Regions from separate parts of the Sphaerisporangium sp. NPDC051017 genome, predicted to be linked through region 3. Evidence: riboswitches for the same ligand, from Rfam matches in the RefSeq annotation. Region 3 holds a riboswitch; each other region holds the start of a gene.

Region 1 (2,260 bases), on a different contig from region 3:
CTGACGGGCTGACCCTCACTCGCCGGAGGCGCCGCCCGGCCGGCGGCGCCTCGTCCGGCGTTCAGTACATCGAGATGTGCACGTGGTCGAAGTGGTTGGCCGTGACGCCGCCCCGGTCCTCCATCGCGCGCCAGCCCGGGAAGCCCAGGTTGTAGATGCGCTGCCGGTAGATGACGTACTTCACGCCCAGCTTGCCGCCGTTCTTGATCGCCCAGGCGGCGATCGCGCCGCCCAGCGCCGCCTGTCCGGCGGACGGCATCGCGCCGCCCGAGCTGAGCATGAAGTCGCAGGCCCTCCCCAGCGGATGCTCGCCGGAGTCCTCGGGCCGGTAGCAGCCGACCGGGAAGCTCAGGTCGAAGTGGCTGCGCACCTCCGCCCGCATCAGGCGCATCCGCGGGGTGATGTTGTCGCTCCCGGCGGGCAGTTCGGGGGCCCACGATCCGTTGGCCCGCTTGCCGGGCGCGTTCGGCACGAGCGCGTCCAGCTTGTCCTTGATCTGGCCGATCAGCCGCTCGGCGTCCTTGCGCTGAGCGGTCACCTCGGCCACGTCGCCGCGCAGGCGCACGGTGAGCCGCGCGGCCTCGTCCGAGGCTTTCCTGCGCTCGTCCCGTACCACCGCGAACTTCGCGATCTTGGCGTTCTGCTCTTCCTGGAGCTGGAGGAGCAGGGCGGCGCCGCCGTAGCCGGGGGACATGAGCTGGCCCGCGACGCCGAGGTCGCCCGCCTGGTACTGGAGCTGGGCGAGGTCGCCCACCTGCTCCTGCACCGCCTCCAGGCCCTGCTCGGCCTCCTTGAGGCGTGAGCGCGACGCCTTCTCGGCCGCCTTGGCCTCGGCCACGGCGACGCGCTTGGCGTTGTACTTCTCGATCAGCCGGTCGACCTGCTTGCCGAGCGATTCCAGTTGTGCCTTGAGCTGCTTCTCCGTCGGTTTGGGGGCGGCGCTCGCGGCCGCCGCCGGGGCGAGCGTGTGCCCGGCCATGGTGAACATGGTGAGAACGGTCATGACGCCTGCGGCCACGGTGGCGTGGCGGCCGGTGGTCGGGGGCAGAGCCCTCTCCTCTCCATCCGCCGACCGGGTTAGCTGACGGGTTCGGGCCGGAGCAGCCCTACCACGACGTGGATTCACCCCAGAACCGTTGGGTCCCCGGTTCCCGGGCGGGGCACCCGGGATTAGGCGTACCGGCCGTTACGGCCGGTGTTCGATGGATGTTAGTGGTTGACCGTACCTCGCGGTAGCTTTGTGGTGAATTGTCCTAAAAACCGTCTTGTGTCCGGAGTTGTCGGGCCGCCTCCTCGGGCGGCACGTCGTTCACGAAGGCGCCCATGGCGGACTCCGACCCCGCCAGGTACTTCAGCTTCTGCGGCGCCCTGCGGATGCTGAAAAGCTGCAGGTGCAGGTAGGCGAGGTCGCGCCCCTCGCGCACCGGCGCCTGGTGCCAGGCCGCGACGTACGGCATGGGCACGTCGAACAGGCCGTCCAGCCGCCGTAGCACCCCGGTGTACAACGGGCCGAACGCCGCGCGCTCCTCCACGTTCAGCGACCCCAGGTCGGGGACCCGCCGGTTCAGGTACACGTGCACCTCGAACGGCCAGCGCGCCGCGGCGGGGACGAACGCCGTCCAGTGGTCGTTCGCCGCCACCACGCGGATCTCGGCCTTGCGCTCGGCCGCCAGAACGTCGGCGAACAGGTCGCCGCCCGTACGCTCGCGGTAGCGCGCGGCGGAGGCGAGCATCTGCCGGGTCCGCGGGGTCACGTACGGATACGCGTAGATCTGCCCGTGCGGGTGCGACAGGGTGATGCCGATCTCCGCGCCGCGGTTCTCGAAGCAGAACACCTGCTCCACGCCCGGCAGCGCGGACAGCTCCGCCGTCCGGTCCGCCCAGGCCGTCAGGACCAGATCGACCCGCTCGGGGGAGAGCGCGGCGAACGAGGAATCGTGCTCGGAGGTGAAGCACACCACCTCGCACCGCCCCACGCCGGGCCGCACCTCGCTCAGCCCGCCGGGCTCCTCGTAGGTGCCCTCGTGGTCGCTGAAGGAGGGGAAGCGGTTCTCGAACACCGCGACGTCGTACTCGGGGGAGGGGATCTCGGTCCGCCTGCCGGGCACCGAGGGGCACAGCGGGCACTGGTCGGCCGGAGGCAGGAACGTACGGCCCTGCCGGTGCCCGGCGACGGCGACCCACTCGTCCATGATCGGGTCGTGGCGGAGCTCGGAGGCCCGGGGCCGCGCGGGCAGCTCGCGCGTGTCGGGCGCGCCGC
Region 2 (2,260 bases), on a different contig from region 3:
TCTCGCGGGGCCGGGGGTGCGCGGCGGCGGGCTGGGAGCGCAGCCAGGCGAAGTCGTGGGTCACCAGCTCGGCGCCGAGGGCCCGTACGGAGGCGGCCAGCTCGTCGGGGACGGGCAGCGCGGTGAACACCGTGAGGCGCCCGGCGTGGGCGGCGGCGCGCAGGCGCAGCGCGGCGGCGACGCCGAGGACGCGCCGCGAGGGCGTGGACTTGGCGCGGGCGCGCAGCAGCGCGGTGCCGGGGCGGGAGGTGAGCAACTCCAGCAGGCGGATCGTGGCGAGGCCGTCGTCCACCAGCACGATGCGGGCGGGGGCGGCGGTCAGCGAGGTGAGCTGGACGCGGCCGGAGAAGCCGTCCCCGAGCACCCAGGCGGCGCGGCGTCCCGGACGGGGCATGTGGCCGTCGGTCGCGGTCTCGATGCGCAGGCCCGGCGGCAGGTCGAGCGTGGCGAGCTCCCTGCGCGTGACCTTGAGCGCGGGCAGCTTCGCGCGGGTGACCACGCGCATCTCGGGCCCCGCGACCCCCGCGTGCCGTGCCTCGACCGCACACAGCAACTGGAGAGGCGACTCCACCCAGGCGACGGCCGACCCCTGCTCCCGCACGCGGCTTCGACCGTTCCTCTCCACGCCGGGGATTGACCCTTTCACGACGAAAGCAAAGTAGCCGCATGACGCGACACGTGAGGTAACAACCGGTGAACAAAGTCTTACGACCACCCGGCGAAGGCCCGTTCACCTGCTGGTGGAACGGCCTTCCGGCATCACACGCGCCTCCGGCGGCAGGAAGCGCCCTCGGCGCCCGGCACGCCCACCACCACCCGAACCACCCCGATCTCCCTACAAACGGCCTGAACCCCCTCCACGGCCCCGAACCGCTATGTCTGGGACATCGCAGTGAGCATCCACACTTCCTCCTCCGTGATAAGCGATCGCCCCTCTCCCGGCAACCCCCGATCGCGTCCACCCGAGACCACGGACGACCACGCCCGCCGGAGAGCTTGACACCGCCGGTGCCATCCGGCCCGAATAATGCTTTCCGGCCGTCCGGTCCCGACTGTCACACCGGCCCCACGAGCCCCGGCCGGCGATTCCCCCGAGCGCGGCGCGAGCACGTTCTCGCAGGTAAAGAGGGAGCCTGGAACCCGTTGACGATCACACCCCAGGCCCACTTGCCCTCCGGAAACCCTGCCACAGACCGGACATTTGTCGTATTTGCGGCTGTTTGTCCGATGTATTACTCTGATTGAACTCCGTGCGGGGGAAGTGCTCACCCGAGCGACTCCTATATGCCACGGAGATTGCATAGCGCGGCCGGTCCTCTGGGAGATCCCTCTCCCCCCGGGGCGCGCAACCGCCGAGTCCGCTTCGCGCGGAGCCGGGGACCCACCTCTCCCCGGGGTGAATCGGGGGCGCCGTCACCTGACGGACGCGCCCGTAGGGCGACTTCCACGCCCGAACCCGTCAGCTAACCCGGTAGGCGGCCGTGGAAGAAGGAGTTTCCCCTTGTCCATGTTGATACATCGGCTTCTGGATGCCCCGAAGAACCACTTGAAGGCCTTTGCCTTCGGCGGCCTGGTGGCCGCACAGCTCGTCGCCGGCGTCACCATGGCCGCGCACGCCGACAGCGGCCGGGACGGCGTCGTGAAGGTCGCCGGCTCCGAGGCCGCCGGCCTGTCGAAGGCGCTCGGCCTCCCGGAGGGCGCGCGGCACGTGTCCGCGCAGCAGCTCCTGAAGCTGGCCGAGAGCCAGATCGGCGTTTCCGAGAACAGCTTGGGCGGTGGCACGAAGTTCCACCGCTGGTACATGGAGAGCCCGCGGGCGCAGGAGACCGTCGCCCGCGACGGCGGCAAGATCTCCGACTACGCCAACGCCGCCTGGTGCGACATGTTCGTCTCCTGGGTCGGCAGCCGGCTCGGCATGGAGGACGCCGTCGGCATCGACGCCTGGACGGTCGCCCACGCCAAGTGGTTCGAGTCGCAGGGCCGCTGGGGCGAGACCCCCAGGCCCGGCGCGGTCGTCTTCTTCGCCTGGAACGGCAGCAAGGACGTGGACGCCATCGACCACGTGGGCTTCGTGATCCACGGCAACGGCGACGGCACGATCAAGACCGTCGAGGGCAACACCGACAACGGCAAGGTCCAAGTCCGCACCCGCTCGACCGACCAGGTCGTCGGCTACGGCTACCCGACCTACGCCGCCTGATCCACGCCGCCTGACGCGGCAGGTCTTTCCCAGGGCGCCCCTCCCACGGAGGGGCGCCCT
Region 3 (2,260 bases):
GACCCGCACGACGTCACCCGTGCGCGGGGCGTGCACCATCATTCCGCCCCCGATGTAGAGGCCGACGTGGTGCAGGTCGCCGTAGAAGAACACCAGGTCGCCCGGGCGCATGTCCTCCCGGTTGATGTGCGTGCCCGCCGTCCACTGGTCGCCGGTGTAGTGTGGCAGGCTGATGCCGACCTTCTGGTAGGCCCACATCACCAGGCCGGAGCAGTCGTAGGTGCTCGGGCCCGCCGCGCCCCACACGTACGGCTTGAGCTGCTGGGTCATCGCCCACCTGGCGGCCTCGGCGGCCTTGCCCTGGCCCGGGATCGGGATGTCGATGCGGGTGGCCCGCCCGTACGTCTGCCCGGCCTGCGACAGCGCCCGCTTGAACAGCGTGCTCTCGGTCTTGGCGACCAGCTTGCGGATCTTGTCGCGCTGTGAGGACAGATCGGCGACGAGCTTCTTGACCTCGCCTTCGCGCGCCTTGGCGCTTTCCTTCGCGCGTTCGGCGATGTCCATGGACTTGGTGATCTGGGAGACCTCCTCGCCCTGCTGCAACTGGAGGGCGTAGGTGGTCGCGGCGCGGTCCAGGTAGCCGTCGGGGTCGCCGGACATCGCCAGCGCCAGGGAGGAGCCCACACCGCCGGTCATGTACGCGTCCTGGGCGTACAGGGCCGCCTGGCGGCGCTTCTCCTCCAGGTCGGTCTCGCTGCGCGTGAGCGTCTTCTTGGCGAGCTCGGCCGAGCGCTGCGCCTGCTTCAGGCGTTCCTTCTGGCCGTTGTACTGCTCGGTGAGCGACTCGATCTGCTCGTAGAGGCTCTCGACCTGGTTCTTGAGGTCCTTGAGGCTCGGCTTCGGCTCGGCGGTCGCCGACACGAGCGGCGAGCCGAACGTCAGGACGGTCAGGGCGGCGGTGACGAGCGCGATCCGGCGGGGAAGACGCTTGGTGACTCCGCCGGCTTGGGCGCGCTCCGTACGTTTGGGACGGGCATGCCTGCCCGCGCTTCTACCAGGCGTGCGCCTAGGCTGCACCAACGAGCTCCTCTCCTCGGCCGCCTACCGGGTTAGCTGACGGGTTCGGGCCGGAGTAGCCCTACCGAGCGCGCGACCACAGAGGACACGTCCATGCCCTCCCTCTCGGATTCACCCCGGGATGGCGGCCCGCCGGGGGCGTGCCCCCTGCGTGCGCCGTTGGGTCCCCGGTTCCCGCCGCTTACGGGGGTGCGGCCGGGATTCGGCGGCGCGGCCACCGCTGTGCGATGACCGGTATCGACGCTGGACACTAGTGCAGCTCAGGTTCCGCCTCAACCGGAACTGCGGATTCTGTTGAGGTTTCACAACCGGGACATCACAGGATGATCACGCTCCAAGTGCTTGCGGGGCTGCATTACCCTGCGTTTATGCGTTTTTGACCTCAAGTCGGGCGCACGTGACGCAGGTCCGCGACTGTGCGGAACGTCATATCCCGCCGAAGCGGATGTCGTCGCCGTCTCTTTGACGCCACGCGTTCACTCCGTCACCATCCGCCACGCCGATATCGAGGGGGCGGGGTTTCGGGCGGTCCGATACCGCGATCGATCCCGGAATCGATGCGGTAACGCCGGCGGCGGCGGACCCGCGCGGGAGGATACCCTGGCGCTTCATGGAGCAGGTCGTGGAGTCCGTGCCCTCCGGCAGCACGGTGGTGGTGCGACGAGCCCGCACGCCCGACGTCCGGGCCATCAGGCGGCTCGTCGACACCTACTCCGGCGACGGCCCGCGCCTGCTGCGCAAGTCGACGGTCACCCTTTACGAGGACGTCCAGGAGTTCTGGGTCGCCGAACGGGACGGCGCGGTCGTCGGATGCGGGGCGCTTCACGTCCTCTGGGAGGATCTGGCCGAGATTCGCACCGTTGCGGTCGATATCGGCTGCCGTGGCATGGGAATCGGGCATATGATCGTCGGCGCGCTCATCGACGCGGCTCGCGATCTGGGGCTGCGGCGGGTCTTCTGCCTGACGTTCGAGGTCGAATTCTTCGCCAGGCACGGTTTCGCCCCCATCCAGGGCACTCCGGTGTCTCCTGAGGTGTACGCCGAGTTGCTCGACTCCTACGATGAGGGCGTAGCCGAGTTCCTCGATCTGGAACATGTCAAGCCCAACACCCTCGGCAACACGCGGATGCTCCTCCATTTGGTCCCCCGATCTTGACCCTCGCGATGACCTGATGGAAAGGTGACTGTTGATGCGGCTGTCGCTACGTTGGGCAACACCACTGCATGCGTGTCTGACATATGC

The links. Region 3 has a riboswitch for cyclic di-AMP ahead of AB0M95_RS02565 (NlpC/P60 family protein). Riboswitches for the same ligand answer to the same signal wherever they lie in the genome.
Region 1: linked by a shared signal. The riboswitch ahead of AB0M95_RS13170 (hypothetical protein) and the one ahead of AB0M95_RS02565 (NlpC/P60 family protein) in region 3 are both predicted to bind cyclic di-AMP.
Region 2: linked by a shared signal. The riboswitch ahead of AB0M95_RS31815 (CHAP domain-containing protein) and the one ahead of AB0M95_RS02565 (NlpC/P60 family protein) in region 3 are both predicted to bind cyclic di-AMP.

What each region holds. Positions count from the first base shown of each region.
Region 1 is NZ_JBFBCI010000012.1:32,955-35,214, reverse strand. It holds gene AB0M95_RS13175 (site-2 protease family protein) at 1-12, shown strand, start outside; gene AB0M95_RS13170 (hypothetical protein) at 62-1,003, opposite strand; cyclic di-AMP (ydaO/yuaA leader) riboswitch at 1,053-1,187, opposite strand; gene galT (galactose-1-phosphate uridylyltransferase) at 1,254-2,260, opposite strand, start outside.
Region 2 is NZ_JBFBCI010000055.1:203-2,462, reverse strand. It holds gene AB0M95_RS31820 (hypothetical protein) at 1-601, opposite strand, end outside; cyclic di-AMP (ydaO/yuaA leader) riboswitch at 1,341-1,493, shown strand; gene AB0M95_RS31815 (CHAP domain-containing protein) at 1,508-2,200, shown strand.
Region 3 is NZ_JBFBCI010000001.1:521,333-523,592, forward strand. It holds gene AB0M95_RS02565 (NlpC/P60 family protein) at 1-1,017, opposite strand, end outside; cyclic di-AMP (ydaO/yuaA leader) riboswitch at 1,023-1,224, opposite strand; gene AB0M95_RS02570 (amino-acid N-acetyltransferase) at 1,628-2,173, shown strand.